DNA from 3 places in the Companilactobacillus sp. HBUAS56275 genome. Region 2 is predicted to be linked to each of the others. Evidence: predicted binding sites of a transcription regulator. Region 2 holds the regulator's gene; each other region holds the start of a gene.
What was found. The regulator HrcA, encoded in region 2, represses chaperone genes, less so after heat shock. The targets are predictions, from matches to a motif close to TTAGCACTCNNNNNNNNNGAGTGCTAA.
Positions count from the first base shown of each region.

Region 1: U8526_RS04850 (Hsp20/alpha crystallin family protein) is a predicted target of HrcA. The motif match lies at 4,679-4,705, and genes of this name have one in related genera.
Region 3: groES (co-chaperone GroES) is a predicted target of HrcA. The motif match lies at 4,365-4,391, and genes of this name have one in related genera.

Region 1 is NZ_JAYKKK010000002.1:266,656-274,438, reverse strand. Features, by position in the region: gene U8526_RS04875 (Nramp family divalent metal transporter) at 1-810, shown strand, start outside; gene U8526_RS04870 (TerC family protein) at 996-1,748, shown strand; gene U8526_RS04865 (APC family permease) at 1,763-3,166, opposite strand; gene U8526_RS04860 (helix-turn-helix domain-containing protein) at 3,374-4,216, opposite strand; gene U8526_RS04855 (DUF488 domain-containing protein) at 4,244-4,603, opposite strand; gene U8526_RS04850 (Hsp20/alpha crystallin family protein) at 4,773-5,210, shown strand; gene U8526_RS04845 (Hsp20/alpha crystallin family protein) at 5,304-5,741, shown strand; gene U8526_RS04840 (LacI family DNA-binding transcriptional regulator) at 6,775-7,734, opposite strand.
Region 2 is NZ_JAYKKK010000001.1:574,652-582,434, reverse strand. Features, by position in the region: gene ribF (riboflavin biosynthesis protein RibF) at 1-832, shown strand, start outside; gene hrcA (heat-inducible transcriptional repressor HrcA) at 1,023-2,069, shown strand; gene grpE (nucleotide exchange factor GrpE) at 2,086-2,655, shown strand; gene dnaK (molecular chaperone DnaK) at 2,695-4,557, shown strand; gene dnaJ (molecular chaperone DnaJ) at 4,682-5,821, shown strand; gene gap (type I glyceraldehyde-3-phosphate dehydrogenase) at 5,875-6,888, opposite strand; gene U8526_RS02620 (helix-turn-helix domain-containing protein) at 6,996-7,783, shown strand, end outside.
Region 3 is NZ_JAYKKK010000006.1:84,686-92,468, reverse strand. Features, by position in the region: gene ppsA (phosphoenolpyruvate synthase) at 1-1,380, opposite strand, end outside; gene groL (chaperonin GroEL) at 2,343-3,980, opposite strand; gene groES (co-chaperone GroES) at 4,036-4,320, opposite strand; gene U8526_RS11515 (CPBP family intramembrane glutamic endopeptidase) at 4,463-5,089, shown strand; gene U8526_RS11510 (NADPH-dependent FMN reductase) at 5,171-5,773, opposite strand; gene U8526_RS11505 (quinone oxidoreductase family protein) at 5,785-6,744, opposite strand; gene U8526_RS11500 (cation:dicarboxylate symporter family transporter) at 6,886-7,783, opposite strand, start outside.

The DNA of each region.
Region 1 (7,783 bases), on a different contig from region 2:
CTATTAGTTTTCTTGTACGAAGTTATTTTGGCTAAACCAGATGTTGGTCAAATGATGGTTGGATTCGTTCCCGACCCTAAGATTTTACAAAATCAAAGTATGCTTTACCTATCATTAGGTATTGTTGGTGCAACGGTTATGCCTCATAACTTGTACTTGCACTCATCCATTTCACAAGCTAGAAAATACGACCGCGATGATCCAAAGAGTGTTCACCAAGCCGTTAGATTCTCAACTTGGGATTCAAATATCCAATTAACACTGGCCTTTGTTGTTAATACATTGCTATTACTACTAGGTGCCGCATTATTCTATGGAACAAACAGTGATCTAGGTCGTTTCGTTGACTTGTTCAATGCCCTCCAAGATCCAAAAGTTGCCGGTGCTGTTGCCAGTCCTGTACTAAGTATCTTGTTCGCCGTTGCCCTATTGGCATCTGGTCAAAACTCAACTATTACTGGTACACTTTCTGGACAGATCGTTATGGAAGGTTTCATCCACATGAAGATGAAGCTCTGGGCAAGACGTGTTATTACTCGTCTTCTATCCATCATTCCAGTTATCACCTTTGCTATTATTTTCCACGGTAACGAAGCCAAGATCGAATCACTTTTGACATTCTCGCAAGTATTCTTGAGTGTCGCCCTACCATTTTCGATCTTCCCATTGATCAAATTCTCCAGTAACAAGAAACTTATGGGTGAATTTGCCAATAACAAATTTATTGAATATCTAGGTTACTTTGTTGCGATAGTTCTAACCATCTTAAACATTTGGTTGATCTATACAACATTTGTACCAACAGCTTAAAAATAAAAAAGCAGTTTCTTCGAAAATGAAGAAACTGCTTTTTTGGTTACTCTTTATATCAAAATGGAAGTATACTTCCATTTTCTTTTTCAATACTCAATTGTAAATCAATCCCCTAATCTGGTATCATTTACCCAACAATACAAATAGAAAGCAAGGAATACTGATTGAATGCATTAGTAAATATGTATGGTCCATTCTTTGATCTTCATAACTGGGCAACCGTTATTGAATCGGGGGAAGATTGGTTAGTTATCTTATCATTGGTAGTCATGGAGTGTATGTTGTCAGTCGACAATGCGGTGGTTTTAGCTGCCCAAACACAGTCACTACCTAACAAAGTGGAACAGGAGAAGTCATTATTCTACGGACTTTTTGGTGCTTACATTTTTAGATTTTTAGTTATCGGTGTCGGAGTTTACCTGATTAATTTCTGGTGGATCAAAGTCTTCGGTGCTGCTTACCTATTCTATCTCTTCTTGAACCATTTCTTTTTCAGTAAGAATAAAAAAGTGGAAGTTCCAACTGAACCTAAAAAGGAAAACATGTTTGAAAAGCACCTACACATTTCCAAATTCTGGCAAGTTGTTATTTCAATTGAGTTGATGGATATTGTCTTCTCAATCGACTCAGTTTTAGCTTCTCTTGCCATTTCTAGCAACCCAGTAATCGTTCTAATTGGTGGTATGATAGGTATCTTAGCCATGAGAGGGATCGCCGAATTGATTATGGGCTTAATGAGCAAGATCCCAGAATTAAACGGAATGGCTTACTTCCTGATTATGTTCATTTCGGTAAAATTATTCTTGTCGATCCCGGCAATTGATATCGAAATACCTAATCTAGTCTTCGTAGGCGTTTTAATCGGTGCTATCATCGTTACCCTAATTATTCATGTTATCAACAATAATAGAGCTCCCAAGAGCAATAAAAAATAGCCTCCGTCAGGAAGCTATTTTTTATTCTGTAATTTAGAATGTTTCAAACTGTAAGTGAAGTAAACAACAATTCCAATTAAGATCCAAACTCCAACACTAATTTTGAAAATAGCTGGTAACATCAATAAGAAGTACAAACTTGCTATTCCGGCAAAAATTGGTAGGAATGGATACCAAGGCATTTTGAATCCATTGTTAGGAATGTCCTTACGATGGCGTAACGGAATAATACCAAAAGAAATAAAGACGAAAGCCAATAAGGTTCCGGCGTTGATCAATGATGTTAGTTCTGTTAACGGAACTAATCCGGCAAAGAATGCTTGAACGACTGTCGCTACTAAAATTGCATTCTTTGGAACTGAGTATTTGAAGTCTACTTCACCCATCTTTTTAGGCAATAAACCATCGCGGCCCAAAGCATAAACTAGACGAGAGCCACCAAAGAACATCGTCAACAATGATGTGAAGATACCGACTAAGGCTCCAATGGTAATCAGTTTATTCCAAGTATCCAGATGTACGACTTTCAACGCATAAGCTGCGGGATCATCAACATTTAAGTCTTTATAATTAACGATTCCGGTCAAAACAAGTGAGAAGGAAACGTACAAGATCACTGCGACAATAACTGTTCCCAAAATCCCTTTAACCATATCCTTCTTAGGATTAATGGTTTCCGCTGAATTGGCTGCCAATGCATCAAATCCAACGAAAGCAAAGAAGACAGTGGCGCAGGCTGTGGAAATTCCACCTAATCCAAATGGCGATGTGTGGAATTCTTTAGGATAAAATGGCACATAATTGCTGGTCTTAATATAGAAGAAACCGACCACAACGAAAAGTACGATAATCGCTACCTTAATAACAACAGCCACGTTTTCGACTTTCTTAGAAAGACTGGCACCATGAGAAATTATGATTGCTATCAACAAAACGATTAGCGTCGCAGAAATGTTGATTCCGCCACCTTCCATGGGACCTGCTGACAAGAACTTTGGTAGATGTACTCCAAAAGCTCCCAAAATATTGTTGTTAAAGTAGGATGCAAAACCAACTGCTTCTGCGGAAACAGTTAAGAAGTATTCCAAAATTAAAGCCCAACCTAGAATCCAGCCGACTATTTCACCGTAAATGATACAACCGAATGAATAAGCCGAACCTGCGACAGGCATTGCCGAAGAAAACTCCGCATAAGCCATGCCGACTAATCCGGAAACTAACGCTGCAATCAAGAAGGCAATTGCTACTGCTGGACCAGCATGTAACGCCGCTTCATGTCCTGGTAAGATGAAAATACCAGTTCCGATTACAGCTCCAATCCCAAGTGACAAGAGATCTCTTGCACCTAAACTTCTTGTTAGTCTCGAATCCGCTTTGATATATGTGTCGACGGATTCTTTTTTAAAGACATTCTTCATAAATATCGCTCCTTAAATTACCTAAAATAGAACAGTAATTTACATTAAGCCTAAATTTTACTACAATTTTTTTCATAAAAAAAGATTATTTGTATACTAATCCTATACACAAGTATAGTTGTCGCTTACACATAAAAATAATGATTAGCCAAACAAAAAAATGTAGGAAAACATCAAGTAATAGATGTCCCTCCTACATTTTTGCTATCAATCTTTGCCGTCAATACGATATTTTGTTGGTGCATAGCCGGTATACTTTTTAAAGGTCTGACTAAAATAACTCAATCTCGTAAAACCGAGTGCATCTGAAATTTCATTAATGCTATCATCTGACTCTTTTAGTAGAATCATCGCTTTTTGAATCTTCCGAGCATTTAAATATACTGAAAAACTCAAACCTGTTTCCCTCTTAAACAGTTTGCTGAAATAATAATCTGACAAATAGACTTTTCCTGCGACCTGATCCAGTGTCAGGCGCTTATCTAAATTATTATCAATAAATTCAATTGCAGAAATGATTGATTCGTTTGAAGTCGACAAGTGTCTGATTCTTTTCAATGCGCCACTCTCATCATTATCAAGATCATCAATGGCCTCATCGACATCCAACGAATATTTAATGATAAAATCATCAATACCTCTCTCTTTGATGATCAATTTAGAAACGTTTTCGAATAAGTATCGTAAGTACTCAGCCTGTTGCCTCAGCTTTTGCATTACCACGATATTACTCGGATCAGAGTTAATTGTATCCCGAGCAACTCCAATCTTGCCTATCCGTTGGTTGATCACAGCTATTCGTAATGGGGCATCGGCGTACTCCATATCATACTTATATTTATTGACACTCAACTTTGACAAATCTTTTATTTTATTCGCCTTCGTCAGTTCACTCTTTTTTGTTAGCTTACCAAAAATTCCAGCCTGTAAATGATCCTCATTGTTCAACACAAAAATAGCTATATCATTAGTCTGTGCATATGATTGCAACAGATGGATCAATAACTTATCACTACTAGATAATAAAGACTGCAAATCAAATTCTTCCATAATTGTTAGCCAACCAATCTACAATATTTAAATATTTGAATTTAGATATTCCATTAGCACTACAGCGTCATTATGTTCTTCATCTTTTGCACTATATAATATCAGTACATCCTGTGTCTGAAGAGCCTCTTTTAAGGCCTTTAAAAAATCTTTTGTATATGGATTATTGTTAATCTCATCCAAATATTTATTTTTGAACTCTAAATATTTTTCTGGATCATGTCCAAACCATTTACGCAATTCTGCTGATGGGGCTATCTCTTTTGCCCATAAATCAAGGTTTGCACGTACTTTAGACATGCCACGTGGCCAAAGTCGATCTACCAAAACCCGATACCCTGCTGGTAGGTCCTTGTCGTAAATACGTTTCATAACTAATTTAGTCATTTTAACATCCTCTTCTTTACCAAGTTAATTGTATCACATAATATACGGTTACATTTTACTTACTTTTTGCCAAAATTAGCACTCGACAATTAAGAGTGCTAAATTCTTGAACTTCCAAAATTCAGGTTCTATACTGTATTTGTAATGAAGGGAAAGGAAGTAACGAGATATGGCAAATGAAATTATGGATCGTAACGATTTAATGAGAAACTGGTTCAATGGTGACTCTTGGATGAATAATTTTCCATCTATATTTGACAATAATTTCCCAGAAGATTCAACATTAAAAACAGATATTACAGAAAATAATCAAAATTATGAAGTACACGTTGATCTTCCAGCAGTTGATAAGAAAGACATTGATATCACTTACAATGACAATGTTCTAACAATCAGTGGTCACCGTGACAGTTTCACCGATCATAATGATAAAGATGGCGACGTGATCATGTCTGAGCGTTCAAGCGGCCGTTTCATGAGACAATACAGATTGCCACAAGTTGACCAAGATAATATCAAAGCTACATATGACAAAGGTGTTTTGGAAATTACCCTTCCAAAGGTAAATAAGGAAGTTGACTCCGAACATCACATCGAAATCGACTAAAGTTTTAAGCTTATTTTTTTGAAATTCAATTAGCACTCCATCATATCGAGTGCCAACAAGTGAATTATTTAATTAAAAAGGAAGTAAGTATTTATGGTAAATGAAATTACAAATCGTAACAATTTAATGAGAGACTTTTTCAATGGAGACAAATGGATGAACAGTTTTCCATCATTATTTGAAGACAATGCTCTTGAAGGTTCAAATTTGAAGACTGATATCAAGGAAACAGACAAGGATTATCAAGTACATATTGATATGCCTGCCTTTGATAAGAAGAACATTGATATTAATTATCAAGATGATGTTTTGACAGTCAGTGGACACCGTGACAGTTTCAATGATCATAATGATAAGAACGGCGATATGATCATGTCCGAACGTTCAAGTGGTCGTTTCATGAGACAATACCATTTGCCAGCAGCTGAGGTTGAGAATATCAAAGCCAACTACGATAATGGTGTCTTGAAAGTTATCCTCCCTAAGTTAGAAGAGAAATCTAACTCAGAGCACCATATTGATATTGAGTAGGTTTTGATGGTTAAGACAGGGGATAGATTATGATCCCGTCTTCCACAAGAATTGGGAATGCATTGGAACGCCATGGGCACGATTTGGAACTAATTATTTTTCACTTCGTGCAAAATAATGGATTTCCAAAGTCGGCCTTATTGTAACCGGCAAAGCCGGTAACAATAATTTCATGGCTGAATGCATTCCCAATTCTTGCTCCAGACTAAATTTCATTTCAATTTTTTGATTGATAAAATAGTTTGATTTCAAAAGGACATTCACAGACTGTAAATGTCCTTTTTATGGTTAATAGATACAGCATCAATTTCCAAGAATCAAATTAAGAAACAAATCTAGTCGTCCGAAAAATCTGTGTGGGCCCTCAGTGGCGAAATTCTACTTAGCTTGCGAAGCAAGGTTAGTAGAAGACCGGACTTGGAGATCCATAATTTTGCGCGAAGTGCAAAATTATTAGCTTCAAGCCGCGTCCGCCACGTTCCAGCGGCCCACACAGATTTTTCGGACGACGGCATCCACCACATTCACTATCCTAAAATAGGAATTTTTATACAAATTCACAAAATCTTCACATTTTATAAATATTTAATTCATAAAGGTTGAGTATTATATAAATTGTAGATGAGAGATATAAGTAATCCCTTTTCTCACCCCCCTATAACATATATATATTTAATCCCCTAAATAAAAAGTACCTTTCCCCGAGGTACTTTTTTTATTGTCTTTTACGTATCAGTTGGTAGTAGTTGGACGTAAAATACGATATACTATTCCTTGCAGAGTAGTTTTTTCTGCTCTCATGGGATGTAACTTTAAGAGTTACAAAAGGACAAAGAATTTATAAAAATATAAAAAGACTTATCAATAATGGGCTATCCAAAACGTTTTATGATTTACGAACAACTATAAATTTCTGATAAGCCAACATATAAACTGTAGACAAGAGCGTATACTCTTCTCTCATCTCCCCCCTATAAACAATATTTAATCCCCTAGAAAAACACCCTTTCCAAAAAAAGGGTGTTTTTTATTTTTACTTATTTTTTTCTAATAATGAACCTCGAAGAATAAATTCGGAAGGAATCAATTTCTTCACTACCTCTTTTTCAAAAATGGACCAAAAAGCATACTCACCAATCTCACTTAATTTATGATCAATCGTTGAAAAGTTCATCAAGTAACTATAATCCAAATTCTCTTGTCCAATAACGGGAATATCTATTTTTAATTTATTCAATTGATAAATAATTCCAGCCGCAACTTGATCGCCATTGGCAAGAATAGCATCTAAATCTGAATTATTTGTCGTCAATTCCTTGGCTGCTCTAATTCCGTCTTTGAAAAACTGCATATTCCTCACTAGCAATTTTTCTGGACAATCTTTGCCAAATACTTTTTGGTAGGAAGCTACAGTTAATTTAGCACTGCGGCTTGTTTGTTCGTTACGGCTGATTGTAACGCCTATATGTTGAAAATTTAATTTCTTCAATAATTTGAATCCATCAACATACGATTTTTCTCGGTCAGTGTAGGCACACGATATTGAATATTCTAATGTATCTTCACAACATGTGATTGAACCGTACTTTTGATACTCAGCTATTTTTTCAAATGAAATTGCTCGGGAAGTAAAAATCAAGCCATCAAATGCTTGATGTTTCAACATCTCTAAATATTTAATTTCACTTTTAACGTTATAATGCGATGGTAGTAACGTCACTTGATAGTCCTCTTTGAAGGCGGCCTGAGTGATTGCTGAAACTAACTTCTGGAAATATGGGTGATTACTGTATGGCATAACGACGCCAATACGGTAAGTTTTACCAGTACTTAGGGCTCTGGCAATGTCATTGGGATGATAATTCAGTTCCTTCATGGCCTTGAGGATCTCGTTTTTGGTATCTGTGGCAACGTAACTTTGGTTATTAATAACTCGTGAAACTGTTGAAACTGAATGACCAGATAGTTTGGCGACATCTCTGATATTTGACATTTTACGCACCCCTTTTTGATTGTTAGCTTGCTACAGCACTAATAATTCT
Region 2 (7,783 bases):
AAAAGTTATCAAAACAGGGGTGGAGCTTGCTAGAAGACATGGTCTACAATCAGTTTTGCTGACCTTTGATCGTTCTCCTAGAACGGTATATCAACATGAAAAAAATTATAAATATCTTTCAACTATGGATCGAAAGGCTGAATTGGTGGAAAAACTCGGAGTAGATCGACTTTACTTTGTAGAGTTTGGACAAGAGTTTGCGCAATTGAAGCCGCAAGAGTTTGTTGATCAATATATGATCAATTTGAGAGCTAAGTTCGTAGTGGCTGGTTTTGATTATACTTACGGTAAAAAAGATATTGCTAACATGCAAACTTTGTCGCAGTATTCACGGGATAGGTTTGAGATTATAACGGTTCCGGAACAAGTTATTGATGATCGAAAAATTGGCTCCAGTGCTATAAAGAAATTTATTGCTACTGACAAAGTAGAAGAGGCTAATAAATTTTTGGGCTACACTTATCAAAATCAGGGAACAATCGTTCATGGACTTCAGCGCGGTCGAACCTTGGGCTACCCCACTGCCAATTTGGCAACCAAAGGAGATCAGGTAATTCCTTCAATTGGAGTTTATGCGACGAGAATTCAAGTTGGCGATACTTGGTATGATTCCATGACTTCGGTTGGCTACAACGTCACATTTAAAGAAAATACAGGTGTCACAATTGAAACCAATATTTTCGATTTTGATGCCGATATTTATGGTGAACATGTAGCTTTAGAGTGGGTCAAGTATTTACGTGGAGAAGTTAAGTTCGACGGGGCAAAAGGCTTGGTTGAACAATTGAAGCTTGATAAGATTAATTCCATTGCAGCTTTACAAAAGAAATGAGAATGATAAGCAACATCTACATGAAGAATTTAATTCCTTAGGGATTTGGACTCCAAAGTAGGTGCTGCTTATTTTTTCAGCAAATAATTTTAAAAATTAAGTATGCATACTTGACACTAAAGGGATAGATTGTTATATTTTACATTGTTAGCACTCAGGTATGAATAGTGCTAAAAAGGAGGACGGTATAATGCTATCACAACGTCAAGATGCTATCTTGAGAGAAGTCGTGCGCATATTTACAGATACCGGCCAGCCGGTTGGTTCGAAGACATTGATGAATGAATTACCTTTTCATGTAAGTTCTGCGACAATCAGAAATGAAATGGCAGTGCTTGAAGAAGTGGGTTACCTCGAGAAAACTCACCTTTCCTCAGGTAGGATTCCTTCAGCGATGGGATATCGTTATTATCTGGATCATTTGGTACAGCCAACTAGTGTACCGCAAGATATTGCACAGAGAATTGACGATGACTTTGGTAAAACATATCATCAAATTGATGATATTATCGAACAATCTGCCAAGATTTTATCTCATTTAACTAGTTATACAGCTATCACATTAGGACCAGAGAGCAGTTCAGTCCTTTTAACGGGCTTTAGAATCGTTCCTTTGAATCCACATCAACTTATGGCAATCATTGTCACAAGTGATAATAATGTTGAGAATAATATTTATACAATCGATGATGATTTTGATACTTCATTAATTGAAAAAATTGTGAATATTGTGAATGATAAATTAGTTGGACAACCTTTACCTAAGGTTATTCAAATGTTACATACCGATGTTCCAGCAATTCTTTCAGAATATATGTATTCAACAGATGGTCTGTTGGATATGATGGATCAGCTCTTTAGAAAAGCTGGTGCTGAAAAGTATTATGTTGATGGACAATTGAATTTGTTAAATTACGCTAATAACGATGATTTATCGCAAGTTCAGTCGTTGTTCTCAATCATCAATCAGAGTACTGATTTAAGAAAATTAATTGATCCAAGCATTTCTGATGACAGTATTAAAGTTCGTCTGGGAAGTGAGCTTGGGAGTGATGCGTTAAAGAATTACAGTATTATCACTGCTAATTATGATGTTGGTCATCATGGTAAAGGTGTTATTGCTTTATTAGGACCAACAACAATGCATTATTCACAGTTGATAGGTTTACTTGGTGAATTCAGAGTTGAATTGGCCAAAAGATTAATTGATTATTATTCAAGGTATGATGATTCTTGAAATTTAGGAGGAAGTAATGGCAGATAAGGAAAAAGATCAAGATTTGAAGACTGCTAAAGAGGCAGCTCAAAAGACTGATAAGAAAACTGACGATAAAGAGTCAGCTAAAAAGGATGCTAAGATTGATCCCAAAGATCAAGAAATCAAAGATCTTAAAGCCAAGAATGATGAGTTGTCAGACAATCTTTTAAGAACTCAAGCTGAACTTCAAAATATGAACAAACGTCATAGTAAAGAAGTTGCAGGAATTCTTAAATATGATGGTCAAAAATTAGCAACTGAGATTCTTCCCGTGATTGATAATCTTGAACGTGCTCTTGCAGTTGATGCTGACGATGATGCATCAAAACAACTCAAAAAGGGTATTGAGATGGTTCAACAGCATATGGCTAAGGCCCTTGAGGATAACCATGTGACTGTTATTGACAATGCTGGTGAGAAATTCGATCCAGCAAATAGTCAAGCTGTTCAAACTGTTCCTGCTGATGATAAGCATAAGAAGGATACAGTCGTTCAAGTTTTACAAAAGGGTTATAAGTTAGAAGATCGTGTGCTTCGTCCAGCAATGGTCGTTGTCGCTCAATAGTAAGTAATTAAATAAAGAAATTAAAAGAGGTTAAGGTTTATGTCAAAAGTTATTGGTATTGATTTAGGTACTACAAACTCTGCTGTAGCCGTTCTTGAAGGTGGCTCTCCAAAGATTATTACAAACCCAGAAGGTGCAAGAACTACTCCTTCAGTCGTTGCATTCAAAGATGGTGAAATCCAAGTCGGTGAAGTTGCAAAGCGTCAAGCAATCACTAACCCAGATACAGTTTCATCAATCAAGCGTCACATGGGTGAAGCAGGTTACAAAGTTACTGTAGCCGGCAAGTCATACACACCACAAGAAATTTCAGCTTTCATTTTACAACACATCAAGAAATTCTCTGAAGACTACTTAGGTGAAGATGTTACAGATGCTGTTATCACAGTTCCTGCATACTTCAATGACTCACAAAGACAAGCTACTAAGGATGCTGGTAAGATTGCTGGCTTGAACGTTCAACGTATTGTTAACGAACCAACAGCTTCAGCACTTGCTTATGGTCTAGATAATGACAAGGGTGACGAAAAAGTTCTTGTTTATGACCTTGGTGGTGGTACATTCGATGTTTCTATCCTTCAATTAGGTGATGGTGTCTTCGAAGTACTTTCAACAAATGGTGATACACGTCTTGGTGGTGATGACTTTGACCAAAAGATCATCGACTGGTTAGTTGAACAATTCAAGGCTAAGAATGGCGTTGATTTAAGTCAAGACAAGATGGCTCTTCAAAGATTAAAGGATGCCGCTGAAAAAGCTAAGAAGGACTTATCAGGTGTTGCTCAAACATCAATCAGTCTTCCATTTATTTCATCAGGTGCTAATGGCCCACTTCACTTGGAAGAAACATTGACACGTGCTAAGTTTGATGAATTAACAGCTGACTTAGTTGAAAGAACAAAGATCCCTGTTGATAATGCATTGAAGGATGCTAACTTGACAAACAGTGATATCGATAAGGTTATCTTAAATGGTGGTTCAACACGTATCCCTGCTGTTCAAGATGCTGTTGCTAAGTGGACTGGCAAAACACCAGATCACTCAATCAACCCTGATGAAGCCGTTGCCCTTGGTGCTGCTATTCAAGGTGGTGTTATCTCTGGTGATGTTAAGGATGTTGTTTTACTTGATGTTACACCTCTATCACTTGGTATCGAAACAATGGGTGGTGTCTTCACTAAGTTGATCGATAGAAATACAACTATCCCAACAAGCAAGTCACAAGTATTCTCAACTGCTGCTGATAACCAAAGTGCTGTTGATATTCACGTACTACAAGGTGAACGTCCAATGGCTGCTGACAATAAGACCTTAGGTCGTTTCCAACTAACAGATATTCCTGCTGCACCTCGTGGTGTACCTCAAATCCAAGTTACATTCGATATTGATAAGAATGGTATCGTAAATGTTTCTGCTAAAGATATGGGAACAAATAAGGAACAAAAGATCACTATCAAGAGTTCATCAGGTTTGAGCGATGAAGAAATTGATAAGATGATGAAGGAAGCTAAGGAACACGAAGAGGAAGATAACAAGCGTAAGGAAGAAGTCGATGTTAAGAACGACGTTGAACAAACATTGTTTGCAACAGACAAGACTCTAAAAGACGTTAAAGGCAAAGTTTCTGACGATGAAATCAAGAAAGCCCAAGATGCTCGTGATGCTTTGAAGAAAGCTCAAGACTCAGGTGACCTTGAAGACATGAAGAAGAAGCGTGACGATTTGAACAAGATCGTGCAAGATCTTTCTGTAAAACTTTATCAACAAGCTCAACAAGCACAACAACAAGCTGGTGGCGACGGTGCTACTGGTGCAGGTTCAGCTGATGATAAGAAGTCAGGCGATGACAATACAGTTGATGGCGACTTTTCAGAAGTAGATCCTGATAAAGATAAGAAATAATAATTGTGATAAAGAGCAGTCGGTTAATTACTAAAACCAATTATGGTATAGTAAGAACATAACTGCTCTTTTGAGCGTTAAAAAGGAATAGGACTTAATTGTCCTGTCATGCAAAGGTGATTTAATGGCAGATAGAAATCCATATGACGTACTAGGCGTTGATAAAAACGCTTCTGATGACGATATAAGAAAAGCATTTCGTAAACTTTCAAAAAAGTATCATCCTGATTTGAATAAAGCACCTGATGCTGAAGATAAGTTTAAGGAAGTTAATGCCGCTTATGAAATATTAAAAGATCCACAAAAGCGTGCTCAATATGATCAATATGGTTCTGCCGGTATGAATGGTGGCCAAGGTGGATTTGGCGGCTTCGGTGGTGCCGGTGCTGGTGATCAGTTCGGTGGCTTTGAAGATATCTTTAGTCAATTCTTTGGTGGCGGCGGTTCTGCTCGTCAAAATCCTAATGCCCCAAGACAAGGTTCCGACTTACAATATCGCATGGATTTGACTTTTGAAGAGGGAGTTTTCGGTAAGAAGACTAACATTTCTTATAACCGTGAAGAGGAATGTTCAACTTGTGGTGGTTCAGGTGCTAAGCCTGGTACACATCCAGAAACATGTTCCAAGTGTCATGGTTCAGGTTATGTAGAAGTAGATCGTCAAACTCCACTTGGCCGTATGCGTACAAGAGTTGTTTGTGATGTCTGCAATGGTACTGGTAAGGAAATTAAAGAGAAGTGCAATATTTGCCATGGCTCAGGTAAGGTAAATGAAAAGCATGAACTTAAAGTTACTGTTCCAGCAGGTGTTGAAGATGGACAACAGATGCGTTTAGATGGTCAAGGTGAAGCCGGAACTAACGGTGGACCTTACGGTGATTTGTATATTGTCTTCCACGTTGCTCCAAGCAAAGAATTTAGACGTGATGGCTCAACGATTTATGCATCAGTAAATATCAGTTTCCCACAAGCGACATTGGGTGACAGTATTAAAGTTAATACCGTTCATGGACCTGTAGAGTTGAATATCCCAAGTGGTACTCAAACAGGAACAACATTTAGATTACGTGGAAAAGGTGCTCCGGTTCTAAACAGCAAGAGTATCGGTGATGAAAAGGTAACAGTCAATATTGTTACACCTCGTAAGCTATCTAGTGAGCAGCGTAATGCTTTGAAACAATTTGCTGAAGCTGGTGGCGATAAGGTTAAAGAAAAAGATAGTAACTTTTTCAATAAAGTAAGAGACGCTTTTAAAGGCGAATAAAAATAAGAACTTACAATTCAATTTTGAATTTGTAAGTTCTTATTTTTTATGTTTTAAATTTGAGCAAACTTGTTAAGAAGACGAATCATTTGGCAGGTAAAGCTGTATTCATTGTCGTACCAAGCAACTGTTTTTACTAGATTTAGGTCACCGACTTGAGTTACTTCTGTTTGAGTAGGGTCGAAGACGGAACCATAGGTAGAATTGATAATGTCGCTAGATACGATTTCTCTATCATCGTAGCCAAAGGATGGATTGTTTTGAGTATGATGTTGCATGGACTTATTGATTTCTTCAACGGTAACATCTTTGTCCAAAACGGTAACCAATTCAGTTAAAGAACCATCGATGACTGGTACTCTTTGAGCATGTCCCTTTAACTTGCCATTTAATTCGGGAATAACTAGACCGATAGCTTTAGCAGCACCTGATGAATGAGGGATGATGTTGACGGCAGCGGTTCTAGCAGCCCTTAGGTTATCCCCACGAACTGGTCCATCGAGGATCATTTGAGTCGAGGTATAGGCATGTACGGTCGTCATAGTCCCGACTTTAATACCAAAATCCTGATTCAAAAAATAAGCCATGGGAGCTAGACAATTAGTTGTACAAGAACCTGCTGAAATGATTTTGTCGTTGGTATTTAATGTACTATCATTGACGTTGTAGACGATGGTTTTCATTTGGCCAGCTGGAGCAGAGATTAAAACTTTCTTCACACCGGCATCTAAATGAGCTTGTGATTTTTCAGTAGAAGTATAAAAACCAGTACATTCAAGAACAATATCCACACCATCATTTTTTACCCAAGGGATTTTTCTGGCATCTGGTTCAGCGTAAACACGAATTTTTTGATTATCGACTAAAATATCATTTCCATCTGCCTTGACTTCGTGTTCAAATTTTCCGTGAGCAGAATCGAATTGCAATAATTGTGCTAGCATTTTAGCGTTAGTTAAATCGTTGATTGCGACGACTTCTAAATTGCTGTCCTTTAGTTCGCTGATTCTCTTGAAAGCTAAACGGCCAATGCGACCAAATCCGTTAATTCCAATTTTTACTGTCATATTGATGACCTCCATCTCTTTATTACAGGTGTAATCTTAACGAGAAATGGATTGACCAACAATGTCATAAATGAAGGGCTTAACTATACTATTTGTAGGAGATAAATATGAGTCAGGTAGATAGACATAAAGATCGAGTTGTGCAAATAGATTTCTATTCTCATCAAGATTTACAGAAGTTAGTCTTAAATAAGAAATATACGTTAGCATTAATAACTGAGAATAAAACATTAGGTACTTTAAACGGGTATCCTGTTCAATTAGAGTCTCCATGTGTCTTATGCTTGCAGGATAATGATGATTTAAAGATTGATTCAAAAATCAATGCCTCAGTTTTTTGTTTTGATCCGATTTTTCTGGAGACAGTTCGTGTTTCACAATTAAAGGATATCAATGTTCCTAATACGCCACATATTAAGAAGGGTCTGTCTTTGTTTGCAGGGTATGATCGAATCATTTCACTTGATGCAAAGATCTATCCTAAATTTTTGCAGTGGTTTTTTACTATGGGAATGGAAGTTAGTGCTCAAAGCGATGATTTGTGGGTTTGTCGTATCAAACAGTATTTAATTCAAATATTTAATCTCTTACTGCAGTTAAAAGAGTCCCATCCGCAATCAGCAATAGATATTGCTTTAAAGTTCATTCATATGAATTATTCACAACCGATAAAATTAGATGATCTAACAGACTTAGTACATCTGAATCGTGTGTCGATGAATGAACAGTTTAAACAACGTGTCAATCAAACTGCTATGCAGTATTTACTATCATATCGGTTAAGTATTGCTGAACAAATGTTGACCCATACGGGAATGACTTTGAATGATATAGCTTTGGCTACTGGCTTTGAGTACGATACTTACTTTATGAAGCAATTTCGGCAACATAAGGG
Region 3 (7,783 bases), on a different contig from region 2:
ACCCATGTAAACAATTCCGTTAGTAGCGTCAACTGTAACAACATCGCCTGTCTTCAAAACATCAGTTGCGGCAACTTTCATACTCTTTGTACCAACGATACATGGAATCTGCATTTCACGAGAAACGATAGCAGCGTGACAGGTCATACCACCATTATTAGTTACAATGGCAGCGGCTTTCTTCATGGCTGGAACCCAATCAGGTGAAGTCATCAATGTAACTAAGATCTCGCCTTCCTTAAATTGATCAATATCTTTTGGATCATCAATAACGTGAACAACACCACTAGCTAATCCTGGACTTGCTGGTAATCCACGAACCGCAACTTTAGCGTCTGATTCTGCAACCACGTTATCATCCCCATCGTTATTTTTATTCTTCTTACGTTGTGACCATACTGTCTCTGGACGAGCTTGGACGATCCACAATTTATTAGTATTGCTATCAAGAGCATATTCCATATCCATGTAGCAACCGTAGTGACGTTCAATTTCTTTTACATAGCCGGCTAATTCGATTACTTGGCTATCAGTAAGTGCTTGCTCATCTTGTAATGCCTCTGGAACAGGCTCTTCTTTTGTACCTCCATCAGGAAGTCTTACTAATTGAATAGGTTTCTTAATAATATTCTTTTCAACAATCTTCATTGATTGTTTATCAATAACAAAGTGATCTGGTGTAACCTTTCCTAAAACGATGTACTCACCTAAACCATAGATAGCGTCAATAACGATCTTGGATTCATCACCGTTAGCAACGTTAACTGAGAACATGATACCTGATGCCTTAGAGAAGACCATCATTTGAACGGCAGCTGACAAAGCAACTTTTTCATGTGGGAAGTGTTGCTTGTGTCTGTAGTATGTTGCACGATCTGTAAAGAGTGAGGAGTAACATTGCTGTACACGGTTAACAACGTCATCGGCTCCTTTAATATTTAGATAAGATTCTTGTTGGCCAGCAAACGAAGCATTAGGTAAATCTTCGGCTGTAGCAGATGATCTAATAGCTACGAATGGATCTGTCTGTCCCATCTTGTCAGAAAGCTCGGCATATGCTTCCTTAATATCATCAGCCAAGTCACTTGGCATCGTTGCTCCGACGATCAAATTACGGATTTGTTCACAAGTCTTGTGAAGTTCGTCTGAATTCTCGTAGTCATTTATACTCTCCAATAATGCGTTAACCTTATCGTTTAATCCGGTTTCTTGCATGAAGTATTGATATGCGCGTGCGGTTGTTGCGAAACCATATGGTACCGGTACATCCATTGATGAAGTCATTTCTCCCAATGAAGAAGACTTTCCACCAACTAAATTAACATCCTTACGGTGTAATTCATTGAACCATAGAACATTTGCAGTATCGCGACTACTCATGATAATATTGCCTCCTTTTATATTCTCCGATTTGAATCTATTTCTATATAGATGAAATCGTCTCTTGTAAGCGATTTCATTACAACCACATTATAGTTCATTTAATCACAAATAGTAACTATATTTGGAAACTTTTTAGTTCAGAATTCTATCTTAATTTTATTGATATATAGCGTTGTTTTCGTCACAATCGCTGTTATCACTGGTATATACAGCTATATTGATTAAATTATATTAATTAAAGTATTCATATTTTACGGTTATTATAAAAAGTTCATTCAATCACAAAATTCTTCAAAATGCAAAATAAAGATTTGCTTAACTTGCCGTCCTCCACAAAAATTACTTCTATTGCTTGTATGCTTTTAAATATTAGATAGTAAGACAGTAGTGAATTAAAGTTATTTCATCAATATATATTTAAACCAAATTTTTTTAGAAACGATAAATCACTAAGTATAAATTTGTGCTGAAACCAATCGGGCTTGTTGCTCCAGATTAATATTCTGCCCTGTTATTTGTATACTTTCAAATTACTAAATAGCAAAAATAACATTTACTCAAAATTTTAGATAGATTCACAGATACTACGCCCTTTCTTATGACAGAATTCATAAAAATCGTTTGATTACACGTAACTAGAACCATTTAAGCATCGCAGCTTTATTAAATAGAATCAGAAATATAGTCGGTAGAAGAAAATCTGTGGGCCCTCAGTGGTGAAGTTCTGGTTAGCTTGCGAAGCAAGGTTACCAGAAGACCGAACTTGAAGATCCATGATTTTGCACGAAGTGTAAAATTATTAGCTTCAAGTCGTGTCCACCACGTTCCAGAGGTCCACAGATTTTCTTCTACCGACGGCATCCTTCCACTACATCAAGATAACAAAAAAACAGTACCTATTCAAAATTCAAATAGATACTGTTAATTTTTAGTATTTAATTTTTAGATGAATCAAAAGATTACATCATGCCGCCCATTCCACCGGCTGCAGGGTTAGCTGCTCCAGCGGCTGCATTGTTATCCTTTGGTTCTGGCTTGTCAGCAACAACTGCTTCTGTTGTTAACAATAGTGATGCAACACTAGATGCATTTTGCAATGCTGAACGTGTTACCTTAGTTGGGTCGATGATTCCGGCGTCAACCATGTTCTCCCACTTGTTAGTTGCAGCATTGAAACCAATTTCGTTATCTTGGTTCTTAATGTGTTCAACGATAACTGAACCTTCAAAACCAGCATTTTCAGCGATTTGACGTAGTGGTTCTTCAAGAGCACGTGCAACGATATTGATACCTGTTTGTACGTCTCCTTCTTCTTTAAGAGCTGTAACCTTGCCAAGTACATTCATCAAAGCTGTACCACCACCAGCAACGTAGCCTTCTTCAACAGCGGCACGTGTGGCATTTAGAGCATCTTCGATTCTGTATTTACGTTCTTTCAATTCTGTTTCAGTAGCAGCACCAACTTTAACAACAGCAACACCACCAGCTAATTTAGCTAGACGTTCTTGTAGCTTTTCCTTGTCAAAGTCAGATGTTGATTCACTGATTTGCTTCTTGATTGTTTCAACACGTTCCTTGATGGCGTCCTTGTTACCGGCACCTTCAACGATTGTTGTGTTGTCTTTTGTAACTGTAACCTTACCAGCTTGACCTAATTGATCCATTGTTGTGTCTTTTAGTTCAAGTCCAAGGTCAGAAGTAATAACTGTACCACCAGTCAATGTAGCGATATCTTCAAGTTGAGCCTTACGACGGTCACCAAAACCAGGAGCCTTAACAGCAACAACGTTGAATGTACCACGGATCTTGTTCAAAACAAGTGTTGGTAGAGCTTCACCATCAATATCATCAGCGATGATCAATAGTGACTTACCTTGTTGAACAATCTTTTGTAGCATTGGTAGGATATCTTGAATATTTGAGATCTTCTTGTCTGTGATCAAGATGTAAGGATTGTCGAGGTCAGCTTCCATCTTGTCATTATCTGTAACCATGTATTGTGAAATGTATCCACGATCAAATTGCATACCTTCAACAACATCAAGTGTTGTATCAATACCCTTTGATTCTTCAATTGTGATAACACCATCGTTACCAACTTTTTCCATGGCATCAGCAATTAATTTACCAGTTTCTTCACTAGCTGATGAAACTGAAGCTACTTGAGCAATATCATTCTTGCCAGAAACTTTATGTGAAATCTTGTGAAGTTCATCAACAGCAGCGTTTGTAGCCTTTTCGATACCACTTCTGATACCAACAGGGTTAGCACCGGCTGTAACGTTCTTCATACCTTCTTTAACAATTGCTTGTGTCAAAACAGTAGCTGTAGTAGTACCGTCACCAGCAATGTCATTTGTCTTTGAAGCAACTTCGGAAACAAGCTTTGCACCCATGTTTTCAAAGTGATCTTCTAATTCAATACTCTTAGCAATAGTAACACCATCATTTGTGATCTCAGGTGAACCATAACTCTTTTCAAGAACAACGTTTCTACCCTTAGGTCCGATTGTTGTCTTAACTGTGTCAGCTAGTTTGTTAACACCGTCCATCATCTTTGAACGTGCATCTTCTGAAAATTTAATTTCTTTTGCCATTAATTTTCACACTCCATAATTAAATTCTTTTAGTTAAAATTTTTTAAGTTTAAAATTAATCAATAACTGCCATGATATCTTTTTCATGAAGGATTAAATATTCATTGTCTTCATACTTAACTGTTGAGCCTGAGTATTTATCAAAAAGAACTTTATCACCTTTTTTAACGTTCATAGGTAATTTCTTTCCGTCTTCAGTAACTAAACCGTCACCAACGGCAACGACATCGGCTGTTTGTGGCTTCTCCTTAGCGTTGTTTGCTAAAACAATGCCACCAACTGTCTTTTCTTCTTCTTTATCGACTGTTACAATGACTCTATCTCCAAGTGGTTTTAACAATTTAAATCCCTCCGATTATTATTTTTCTATGTTTATTTTTATCTTTAGCACTCGAACATCTCTTGTGCTAATCACAAGTTTTATATTAACATTATATTGAAAACATGCAAGTATTTACCTTTAAAAATGTAAGGAGTTTCTCATGAATTTTCCCAAAAATCAATTTTTCACCCTGTTAACATATATTCTCTTATTGTTATTGGGTAGCGTTTTAAACATGTTATCGATCACTGGTTCCATTTATTTCATCATTCTCACCTTAGGATCGCTTTTAGCTACCGGTATAATGATGTATCTGGTGAAATTAAATGGTCCCAATGAATTCGAAGAGAAAACCGATTTGAATCATAATTTGCAGTGGATTATCTTAGGAACCATCGGTGCTATCGCCCTTCAATATGGAGTCGGATTTATTGATCAGTTAATTTTCCATACTAGCACTCATTCGCAAAACACGATGCAGTTATTATTGATGGTCAAAACTTATCCATACTATTTCATCTATGTTTTGATCTGCGCACCTATCATGGAGGAAATCATCTTCAGACGTATCTTCTTCGCCAATTTGATTAAACCAACTAACATTTATATTGCTGCTATTATTTCAGCCCTATTGTTTGCCTTTATGCATCAGGATACGAGATTTATTGTTTACGTAGCAATGGGACTTTGGTTCTCATTTGTCTATTACAAATCAAAAAATATCTATGCTAGTGCCGGTAGTCATATTCTGATGAATGCTATTGTTTTAACTTTAGGAACAATGTAACTCATTTAAAATTACATCTCTGAAACCAACTAGTCGATGACTAGTTGGTTTTTTGTATCCAGTAATGTAGAAAAAAAGCGCCTAATTAGGCACTCTCTTTAAACGACTATTTTCCTTTAAAACTTTACTATAAAACTCAATATCTTCGAAAATTTCATTCAACCTAGCTTCAAAATGATCACTATTTTTGACTGGCAATAATTGACCATCTTCAGAAAAATTATCGTTTGCATTCCACAAAAGTAGCGGAGTTGGTAAAACGATCATCTTCAACATCTGCAAAATTGGCACCAACGAACTAGCCGCTAACATCCCACCGTCACTATAGTAAGAATAAGTTACGATTTGAACTGGCTTTGACTCTACTTCAGGGCCAATAAAGTCCAAGGCATTCTTCAGACCACCAGGGATTGCATGATCGTATTCTGGTGACATGATAATATATCCATCTTGCTGTTTAATGATATCTAGCCACTTAGATTCTACTTTATTTAAGCCTGACAGATTCCCCTCTAAGGGCGTTTCTTCATGATTATAAAGTGGCAATGGATAATCCTTTAAATTGATCCAAGTAAAGTGATACTCTTCTGTTTCTGATTCGGAATTTTTCAAAAAATCAAAAATCCGTTTTCCTAATGAATTACTTCTCACTGTTCCTAGAATAATACCAATATTTATAGCCATTAAATTATCTCCTATATTGTTAAAATTAATTTTTTACCATTTGTTTGATGTGTTTCTAACATCCTTTGAGCCTCACTTGCTTGAGACAGTGGCAGCGTCATAACTTCGTCTCTTAGTAACTTTCCTTTAGAAAAATTACGGTTTAAAAATTCGGCTGTCTGCGCTAATTGATACTCAGTAGCATGACTAATAACGAACCCCCGAATAGATTGAACACTCGTGTAAAATTTTTGAAAATCGATTTCTTGAGCAGATGCTTTTGGTGCCGTTATCATACCGATTTTTCCATGAAGATTTAATTTACTCAAATTAATTGGTAAGGAAATTTTCCCTGAAGTATCGACAATATTATCAAAATCATCTTCAATTTCAGCTACTGGCTGATGATAATCATAATAATGGTCAACTTGCAATTCTCTCATCAAATTGAAATTACGTTGATTACTAGTCGTTGTAGTTTGTAATCCTAAAATTTTAGCAACTTCAGTCAGCTTTTGACCAACATGACCTGCGCCACCTTCAATCAAAATATTTTGTCCGGATCGTACTTGAAGAACATCCCTCAACAAAATAACAGCCGTCGCTGCAGAATGAACTGCTGCAATCAATTGCGTTGTATCGACTCCTGTAGGGACCTTATACAGACGTTTTGCTGGAACTGCTGTGTACTCGCTACTGACACCCACACGTCCGTCGTAACCCATGCTATTGGTCCAAACAACGTCCCCAATATTAAAGCTCGTTACCTCAGATCCAATTTGACTGACAGTTCCAACGGCGTCACGTCCAATTACAAAAGGAAAAATTACATTGGCCTTAAATCCACCTGATCGTACAAAAGTATCAACAAAGTTAACTGCTATTTTTTGTACTTTGACTAAAACTTCATTTGAGTTAATTACTGGCACTGGCAATTCGCCATACTTTATTTCTGAGTACGAACCTAGATGTTCAATAAAAGCTGCCTTCATTTCAACGCTTCCTTACATAACAATATTTATATTTTATATTAAATTTATAACTATTTTATATAGAATGCAAAAAAAACAGCCTACCAAATATTTAGTAGACTGTTCTCGTGTGTTTAAATCGTTTTAACTACGCGGATTTTTTTATTCCCCACGCTTGTAGGATGCAACGTACTTTTCCCGTTTATCCTCATCAAATTCTTTTTCGCTCTTGGCAATAATAATAGTTGCTAGAGAGTTACCGACGACGTTAACGGCGGTACGTCCCATATCTACGAGACGGTCGATACCGGCAATGAAGGTCAAACCTTGCATTGGCACACCAATAGTTGATACCGTGGCTAAGAGTACAACAAACGATGCTCCCGGTACTCCGGCCATCCCCTTAGATGTTAACATCAATACCACAACAAGGGTAATTTGTTGTCCTAAACTTAAATGGATATTGTATGCCTGAGCCAAGAATAAGGCTGCTAATGACTGATAGATAGCTGATCCATCCAAATTAAAAGTATATCCTGTTGGAATGACGAATGAGACGATACCTTTAGATGCTCCGTACTTTTGCATTTTTTCAATCATCTTAGGTAAAGCTGCTTCTGAACTAGCTGTTGTAAAAGCTAACGTTACTTCATTTTCAATAATTCTGAACAATTCGTAGAAACGTACATGGAACAGATGACCCACACCTGCCATAACTACGAAAACAAAGAATGCCATAGTTGCATAGGCAATTAAAATGAACAGTGCCAATGGTTTCAAAGAGTTAAAGCCCATTTCACCAACCGTTACACCAATCAAGGCACAAACACCAATAGGAGCTAAACGCATAACCCAGTTAGTAACCTTGAACATGACATTAGCGACAGCATTCAAAGTATCAGTAATGATTTGACCTTGTTTGCCGATTGAAGCTGTTCCTAAACCAAATAGAACTGAGAAGAAGATAATTGGTAACATATCCCCTTTACCCAACGATTCGAAGATATTGGTTGGGATGATACTCATCAAGATTGACCAAATACCCGAATGTTTGGCTGTT